DNA from 4 places in the Sphingomonas sp. BL-S-28 genome. Region 1 is predicted to be linked to each of the others. Evidence: riboswitches for the same ligand, from Rfam matches in the RefSeq annotation. Region 1 holds a riboswitch; each other region holds the start of a gene.
What was found. A riboswitch is a leader RNA that binds a small molecule or an ion and turns the genes downstream of it on or off. The one in region 1 is predicted to bind cobalamin.
Positions count from the first base shown of each region.

Region 2: linked by a shared signal. The riboswitch ahead of ACZ1JC_RS01745 (TonB-dependent receptor plug domain-containing protein) and the one ahead of ACZ1JC_RS14145 (hypothetical protein) in region 1 are both predicted to bind cobalamin.
Region 3: linked by a shared signal. The riboswitch ahead of cobW (cobalamin biosynthesis protein CobW) and the one ahead of ACZ1JC_RS14145 (hypothetical protein) in region 1 are both predicted to bind cobalamin.
Region 4: linked by a shared signal. The riboswitch ahead of ACZ1JC_RS01895 (TonB-dependent receptor) and the one ahead of ACZ1JC_RS14145 (hypothetical protein) in region 1 are both predicted to bind cobalamin.

Region 1 covers NZ_CM145484.1:1,137,887-1,140,060, reverse strand. The annotation lists gene ACZ1JC_RS14150 (TonB-dependent receptor plug domain-containing protein) at 1-158, opposite strand, end outside; cobalamin riboswitch at 347-555, opposite strand; cobalamin riboswitch at 613-822, shown strand; gene ACZ1JC_RS14145 (hypothetical protein) at 1,022-1,609, shown strand; gene ACZ1JC_RS14140 (cobyrinate a,c-diamide synthase) at 1,606-2,174, shown strand, end outside.
Region 2 covers NZ_CM145483.1:390,283-392,456, reverse strand. The annotation lists gene ACZ1JC_RS01750 (hypothetical protein) at 1-320, opposite strand, end outside; cobalamin riboswitch at 359-604, shown strand; gene ACZ1JC_RS01745 (TonB-dependent receptor plug domain-containing protein) at 791-2,174, shown strand, end outside.
Region 3 covers NZ_CM145483.1:1,906,248-1,908,421, reverse strand. The annotation lists gene ACZ1JC_RS08090 (hypothetical protein) at 1-150, opposite strand, end outside; cobalamin riboswitch at 490-735, shown strand; gene cobW (cobalamin biosynthesis protein CobW) at 935-1,984, shown strand; gene cobN (cobaltochelatase subunit CobN) at 1,984-2,174, shown strand, end outside.
Region 4 covers NZ_CM145483.1:424,326-426,499, reverse strand. The annotation lists gene ACZ1JC_RS01900 (prolyl oligopeptidase family serine peptidase) at 1-65, shown strand, start outside; cobalamin riboswitch at 381-624, shown strand; gene ACZ1JC_RS01895 (TonB-dependent receptor) at 800-2,174, shown strand, end outside.

The DNA.
Region 1 (2,174 bases):
GTACGCAGCGCGGTGACGACGATGCCGTCTCCTCCTGCACCGGCGCCCGAATCAGCTCCGGCATCGGCGGCATCCGCAGCCCGGGCGACGGTGGGGACGGCGATGGAGACGAGTGCCAGCGCAAGCGGGCTGGCGGCGGTGAGAATGGGGTACTTCATGGCATTTCCTTCGATACAGTCGTCGAAGCTCCAGCCAAAGGCAGCGGCACGAAGAACACGCGGGCGCGCGCTCGGCATCGCTGCCGGGCGCTCGGACGGCGTACCCCGCGCCGGCGCTGGTCCGGCGGAGCAGTGGCTGTCGTTGCGCGAGGAAATCCCCCCGTTCACCCGGCACACCCTGTCCGGACGAAGAACGACTGCGACGGGCAGGTCTCCTGGCTCGCGGGTCGGTGCCGGTTCAGCCGCCTTCTCGGGAATTGCGCCGGTTTCAATGGCTTGGCCCCCAATGGCGAAATGGCCGAACGGCTCGCCGCTTACAGTTGCAGGGGCAGCCCAGGTCTTACACCTGTGTTCCCTTTTGATCCCCTTGCGGGGAACCTGTCGCGGCGCGGCAACTATCGTGCGGGAAGCCGGCTGGCAAGTGTGCGACGCTTGCGCCCTTGCGCAAAGTGCCATAGGCGGGGCGGCGCAAGGGGTGCCCGAAAGGGCTTAATCGGGAAGCCCGGGGCCGCGGCGACGTTCGCGGCAGGCCGGCACTGCTCCCGCAACTGTAGCCGGGGATGCGCCCCGCCATATGCCATTGGGCCGAAAGGCATCCGAGAAGGCGGCGGAAAGGCGCGACGATCCGGCAAGTCAGGAAACCGGCCCTTCGCTGTCGATCCTTCGCGCGGGCGGGATGTACCGGGCGGACGGGGCGGGGTTCCATCGCGGGAACCGCCTTGGCGAGACGACAAGCCGCATGTCGTGTCGAAGGGAGCCTGTACGAAATGACACCGATCCGCTGATCCACTCGCCCCGGCGATATCGCCCCGGGACCTTTCGTGCACGCGCCTTCCTTCCATTTTGCCGGGAGACCATTGCCCATGAACGCCGCCGCCAAACCTGCCTTCGCCCGCCTTGACCTTTACGTGTTCGCCGCGCTGGCCGCGCTCATGCTGGTGACGCGCAGCCATTCGCTGAGCCACCTGGTCCATTTGCCCGATACAGACCTTGCCAGCTTCTTCGTGCTGGGCTTCTTCGTGCGCCGCATTTCCGCCTTCGCCGCGCTGTTCACGCTCGGTTTCGCGATTGACGTGGTGGTAATCCGGGTGCTGGGCGGTTCGGGCTTCTGCTTCACGCCCGCCTACTGGATGCTGCTGCCGGGGCACGCCGTGCTGTGGTTCGCCGGCCGTTTCGCCGCCACCCGCTGGGGAGATCGCCTTGCCGCCCTGCCCGCGATCGCCGCGCTGCTGGTCGCCGCCACATTCACCTCGCACCTGCTGACGAGCGGCGGGTTCTACTTCCTTGGCGGCCGCTTTGCGGATCCGACGCTGGCCGGATTCCTGCCGCGCATCGTTCGCTATTTCCCCGGCAACCTGCTGGCCACGCTGCTGTGGGCCGGTGTTGCCGCCGCGCTCTGGGCACTGGTGGTGAGCGCGCGTCCCGATTTGCGCCTCCAGCGCAGCCGATGACCAGCTGCCCGGCGCTGCTGGTCGCCGCGCCCGCATCGGGCCAGGGCAAGACACTGGTCACGGCCGCCCTCGCCCGCCGCCACGCCCGCGAAGGGCGGCGCGTGCGCCTGTTCAAATGCGGGCCGGACTTTCTGGACCCCATGGTGCTCGAAGCCGCCAGCGGCGCCCCGGTGCATCAGTTGGACCTCTTCATGGTGGGTGAGGCGCAATGCCACGCCCTGCTGCACGAAGCCGCGCAAGAGGCCGACCTGATCCTGATCGAAGGGGTGATGGGTCTGTTCGACGGCGATCCTTCCGCAGCAGACCTCGCCCGCCGGTTCGGCGTGCCGGTGCTGGCGGTGATCGACGGTTCGGCCATGGCGCAGACTTTCGGTGCGCTGGTCCACGGCCTTGCCAGCTACCGCCCGGACGTGACGGTGGCCGCCGTGCTGGCGAATCGCGTGGGCAGCCCGCGCCATGCGGAGATGCTGGAACAGGGCGTGCCCCCCGGCGTGCGCTGGCTTGGCGCAATGGCACGCGACACCGCGATTAGCCTGCCGGAGCGGCACCTCGGCCTTGTGCAGGC
Region 2 (2,174 bases), on a different replicon from region 1:
TATCCCGGCGAGAACGTGCGCATGCGCAGAAACAGATTATCCTTTGTCCTGCCGAACTGCCGCGAGAGGACGCAACTGTCCTGCGCCGGGGACAAGCTCCATGGCGATGTCGGCTTCAGAACGGAGTCCGTTTTCTGCGCTGAGGCCGCGCCATGGCCGAATGCCATGGCGGCCATAGGAAACGGTATCCGCTCAACAGGCGCGATCGCAACGGGAATATCGGCTGCCTCAACCGGTTTGAGGCAGCGCCAGCTTCCGGGAGAAAAAGCATCGTCTTCGCGAATGCCACCAGACAGTTCACTCTTGCGCCAATTACACACCCCAGCTAGCTCTGCGCCCGCCTTCCCTTAAACGGGATGGCGGACAAGATCGCGCCGGTGCCTCGAGAGAGGCTTAAAATGGGAACACGGTGAGAGGGGTTCGCCCTTCGAATCCGAGGCTGTCCCTGCAACTGTAAGCGGCGAGCGCGATGCACATCACGCGGCAGGGCCAAGGCGCCTGTCGCAGCCACTGGGCCGGACGCTAAGACATGCGAGGCCTGGGAAGGCCGTGCATCAAGCTATGACCCGCGAGCCAGGAGACCTGCCGGCGTTCGGTCGCTCTTGCTTTGGTCCAGGGGATGGCCGGGGCACGGTGTTTCTCCGTCTGAGCGACGAACCAGCGGCAGGGGCCGCACGGTGCGCTGAGCGGTCGTCCCTTTATCATGGGCGCCCGGCCGGACGGCGCGCCGGCCGTTCGCGAACGGCAGTCCCCTGCTTCGGATCGCATGGCGCTCGACAGGGGGAATGAAATGAAGTTCGCATCCGTTTCGCACACGGCGCTTGCCGTGGCGCTTGGTCTTGTCTGGAACACGCCGGCCGGCGCCGAGGAAACCGGGGAGGATCAGGCCATCGTCGTGACTGGCCAAAGCCTTGAGGAAACTCTGCCGCAGGAGCTTTCCCGGTACGGTAACGACGTTGTCACCGTCAGCGGAAAGCAGATCAAGGACAGCGGCGCGGTGGACGTGGTCAAGGCGCTGGAATCGGTGCCCGGCCTTTACATTCGCGGCCGCAACGGTCCGTTCACTTATGTCGACGTGTCGCTTCAGGGCTCGCGCACGCAGGACGTTCTGTGGACGATGGACGGCATTCGCCTGAACAACCGCCTCTACGGTGGCACTTCGCCCAACGATACACTGCCAGCCAGCATGATCGAGCGGATCGAAGTGCTGCGCGGCGGAGAGAGCCTGTTCTACGGCACGCAGGCCTCAGCGGGCGTCATCAATGTGGTGACGCGCAGTTTTACCGACGATTTCAATGGCCAGGCCAATGCCTCGGTGGACTCGTGGGGCGGGACCAGCGTGGACGGCTATCTGCGCGGCGCGGTGGGCGGGCATCGCTTCGTGGCCTATGCCTCGCACAACCAGTCCGAAGGTTACATGCCTTACAGCGCCTACCAGCCCAGCCTGACCGATCGCCGCCTTGGCTACGATCTCTGGTCGGCGGGCCTGAAATATCAGTATGACGTTGCTCCCGATCTGGCGTTCAATGCCCAGTACCAGCACACCGAGGCGAAGCTGGACAACCTCTCGCCCACGCGCATCCGGGAAAGCAGGAACGACCGGAACGAGGAAATCGCCAGCGTCCGGCTCGACTACACCGGCAGCGATACGGTGCAGTTCTTCCTCAAGGGCTATTTCCACGACTGGAAGACCGCCTACGTCCAGATCCGCAATTCGCTTCCCGATCTTCAGCCGCAGGTGATCTACCCTGCCGGCACGTTCTGGGGGTATCGCGACTGGGGCGGCAGCGCGGTGGTGAAGCTGCACCTCCACCCCGGCCTTGAATACCTGCTGGGCTACGACTTCCAGAACTTCTCCGGCCGCGATGACGTGCTGCTGATCGCGCCGACCAGTGAGCAGGTCCACGCGGGCATCTTCCAGGTCCGCACTACCGACGAGATTTCGTCGAAGGGGCGTCTTGCCGCCGGGCTGCGCTACAACCGGACGGATGGCGCGAAGAAGACGATCTGGAACGTCTCGGGTCGCTATGATCTTGCCGATGCCCTCTATGTGGAAGCGAACGGCGGCACCTCCTTCGTGCTGCCCGATGCCTCGCAGCTTTACGGCAATGATCCCTGCTGCGAGATCGGCAACCCGAACCTCGAACCGGAACAGAGCCTCAATCTCAATGCCT
Region 3 (2,174 bases), on a different replicon from region 1:
CGCCTCTGCCGGCGCGACGCCCATGCCGTGCGCCAGCCCGCGCGCGATGCAGGCCGTGGCCAGTGAAGACAGCGCATAGTTGGCCGGTATCGCCGCCAGCAGCCTGGCTGCTAGGTTCGTCCTGGTAATGCCGGTTGCAGAAGATGCCATGGCGCCTGTTCTGCCTGTTACCGAGCGACGCGCGCCAAGCGCAGCACCGCCGCGAAATCGGCCGGACTCGGGCCGAATGGTTTGCCGGATGAAGTCGTTGTTTTCACGCGTAGACCACCTTCCGACATGCTATTGCGAGCCATTCGCACAAATTCGGCTGCTAGGCGTTGGCGGTGGTCGAGTCAATCGCCCGAAGCCTAAAACTGACGTGGAATAGCCATGCATCGCCGGAACGCCGGTGCGGAATGATGCCGCAGCCGAATGCGCCGTCCGGATGCAGGCTTGCGGGCCATGGTCGCGAAGGCTAGGAGCCTGCCTGTCTGCTGCCGCTCCAACGGCGGCGGGCAAGATCGCGCCGGTGCCTCGCAAGAGGCTTAATACGGGAACACGGTAAGAGCGGGTTTTGCGCTCAATTCCGGGGCTGTCCCTGCAACTGTAAGCGGTGAGCGCGATGCACATTCGCGGCGGGACGACGATTTCCGCCGCAGCCACTGGGCCGGACGCTAAATCATGCGGGGCCTGGGAAGGCCGTGCATCGCGTGATGACCCGCGAGCCAGGAGACCTGCCGGCGCGATGTCGCTCTTGCCGCGGCCCAGGGAATGGCCAAGGCACGGTAACTCTTCCGTCTGAGCGACGTGATGCATGCGGCCGGGGCCGCAACGGCATGCCACGTCGGGCGCGCGCGCCTGTCCGTCGTCGCAGGCCGGGCGTCGCGTTTCGGGCATCCGGACGCGGCGAGACGCTCCGCCCGTTTTCGAGTTACCGGCGCGCGGGAGAAGACCGTTGAGCAAAGTTCCCACCACCGTCATCACCGGCTTCCTTGGCGCCGGCAAGACCACGCTGATCCGCCACCTGCTGCAGAACGCCAAGGGCCGCCGCCTCGCCCTCATCATCAACGAGTTCGGCGATGTCGGCGTCGACGGCGAACTGGTGAAGGGCTGCAATGACGAAGCCTGCCCGGAAGACGATATCGTCGAACTGGCCAATGGCTGCATCTGCTGCACCGTCGCCGACGACTTCCTGCCGACCATGCAGAAGCTGCTCGACCGCGAGAACAAGCCCGATCACATCATCATCGAGACCAGCGGCCTTGCCCTACCCAAGCCGCTGGTAAAGGCCTTCCAGTGGCCCGACATCCGCACCCGTGCCACCGTTGACGGCGTGGTCGCCCTGATCGACGCCGATGCCGTCGCGGCCGGCCGCTTCGCCACCGACGAGGCAGCGCTGGCGGCGGCCCGCGCGGCCGATCCGATGCTGGACCACGAAAGCCCGCTGGAAGAACTGTTCGAGGAACAGCTGGGCTGCGCCGACATGGTCGTGCTCAACAAGACCGACCTCGTCGACGCCGATGCCCTCGCCCATGTCGAGACGCTGGTGCTGGCCGAGACACGCCCCGGCGTGAAGATCGTGCGCGCCGATCACGGCGCTGTCGACATCGCCGCGCTGCTGGGCATCACTGCCGCGGCCGAGGACGATCTCGATTCCCGCCCCTCCCACATCGATGGGTTGGACGAGGACCACGACCATGACGATTTCGACAGCTTCGTGGTTTCTGGCGGCGATGTAGCCGATCTCGACGCACTTCTCGCCCGCCTGAAGGACCTGATCGCGGAACACGACATTCTGCGCGTGAAGGGCATGGTCGCGGTCGGCGGCAAGCCCAGCCGCCTTGTGGTGCAGGCCGTCGGCCCGCGCATCCAGCACTTCTACGACCGCGCCTGGCTGCCGCAGGAAGTGCGCCGCACCCAGCTTGTCGTCATCGGCCAGAAGGGGCTGGACCGCGCTGCCATCGAGGCGGGGCTGGCCGGGGTTCTCGGTACTGTAGACGCCTGATGCACCTGCTGTCCGCCACACCGGGGACGATCTCGGGCGGCGAGGAGGCGATCGACCTCGACCAGTCTCCCGGCGACATGGTGATCCTCACCGTGGCGGACAGCGAACTCGCCTGCTTCGCGGGCGCTGCGGCGCGAATGCCGGAAGGCGCACCCAGCATCCGCCTCGCCAACCTGCTGCAATTGCGCCA
Region 4 (2,174 bases), on a different replicon from region 1:
CCCGCAGCCAACAGGATCGCGAAGCAGCGGACACCTATGCTTTCATCCTTTGGCAGACCACGTAGGCGCTGCAGGCCAGACTTCATAGCCATGGCGCTGCTTGCCCCTGTCGGCTTGGCCGCGTTGGAATCGCCCTACGAGGCGCAACTCGCTGCGAAAATCCAGCCACGGGGCACCGGTCAACGAGAATGTGCCGGACTGGTAGTGCCGCCAGCAGCAATTCGCCCGTAATTGCAGACCTCGCCTTAAGTGCGAGCCAACGGCGGTTGTTCGCCGTCACCAACTGCCCGTTTCCGCGACGAAAAACGTGGGATCGTCACAGCGGCTTGCGTGATGGAGTGATGCAGGATAGCTGGCGCCATCCATTACCTTTAAAAGGCGATGGGTAAGATCGCGCCGGTGCCTCGAAAGAGGCTTAATAGGGAACACGGTGAGAGAGCTTGTCTCTCGAATCCGGGGCTGTCCCTGCAACTGTAAGCGGTGAGCGCGATGTACATTCGCGGCGGGGCAAGGACGCCCGCCGCAGCCACTGGGCCGGACGCTAAACCATGCGAGGCCTGGGAAGGCCGTGCATCGTCGCATTGACCCGTGAGCCAGGAGACCTGCCGGCGTCTGGTCGCTCTCGCTTTGGTCCAGGGGATGGCCGAGGCCCGGTAATTTTTCCGTCTGAGCGACGAACGAGCGGTGAAGGCCGCATCGGTTCGCGTAACGGTCGCCTCGGGCGTCCGGCCGTCGACGCGCGCCGACCGTCGTTGGCGGCACGCCTTCACCCCCAGTCGCAGGCGCCGGGGGAATTTTGATGACTATCTACATGAACGTGCTGCGCGCGGGCCTATTCGTGGGCGCCGCTCTTGTCGGTGCGACAGCCCATGCCGAAGATGCGCCTTCGGCGGGATCGTCCGCCAGTGATTCCGGAAGCGGCGAGGCTGCCGAAATCCTTGTCTTTGGGCGCGGCGAAGCGAAGATCGGCACGGCCCATGCTGCCAGCGAGGGCAGCGTCGGCGGCTCGGACCTGCTCGTTCGGCCTCTGCTACGCGTGGCCGAACTCCTGGAAGCGGTACCGGGGATGGTGGCCGCTCAGCATTCCGGCAGCGGCAAAGCCAATCAGTACTTCCTGCGCGGCTTCAACCTCGATCATGGCACCGATTTCACCACTTACATCGATGGCGTGCAGATGAACCTGCGCACGCACGGGCACGGGCAAGGCTATCTGGAGCTCAACGGCCTGATCCCGGAGATCGTCGCGCGCGAGGATTTCCGCAAAGGCCCCTACAGGGCAGACGGCGGCGATTTCGCGCTGGCCGGCGCGGCCTATATGACCACGATCGACGCTTTCGATCGGCCCTGGCTCTCTGTGGAAGGCGGTTCCTACAAGTCCGGCCGCCTGGCTGCCGGCGGCACGATCAAGGATCTTGGCGGCGGCAATCTCACACTCGTGGGACAGGCCAAGCGCTATGACGGACCATGGGAAGAAGCCGAACACCTGCGCCATTACGCCGGCTTTGCCAAATACTCGATTCCCGTTGGCGAAGGCACGGTTCAGGCCTCGCTCCACGCCTATCACGCGACCTGGCGGCCGACCGAACAGATCCCCGAACGCATCATCGGCTCGGATATCTGCGACGACGTATTCTGTTCGCCCGATCCTTCGGCACGGGGCCGAACGACGCGCTTCGTCGGCAATGTGGGGATCACACAAGCCACGTGGAGCGCGAATGTCTATGCCCAGTATTACGACTGGAACATGTATTCCAACCCGACATACGCCGATCCCGACGGCACCAGCGCCCAGATCGACCAGTTCGACAAACGCTGGGTGACAGGGCTGACGGCCCGCAAGCAATGGCAGATTGCCGACAGTCTGGAACTGTCGGTCGGCACCGAAAATCGCTATGACCATATCGGCAGCGTGGGCGTCAACCGCACATCGAACCGCGAATTCCTCTACTCTCTCGGCCGTTATCATGTCGAGGAACTGTCAGGCGCGCTCTACGGCGAAGCGACGTGGAAGCCGCTGGCCGGTCTGCGCCTGACAGGCGGCCTGCGCGGCGATTACTACCATTACACGGTGCGCGCGCGTGATGCCGCCGCGGCCGATCTTGGCGAAGGCAAGGGCCACGATTCCATCGTTTCGCCGAAGTTATCCGCCGCATACGCAATCACATCGCAGTTTG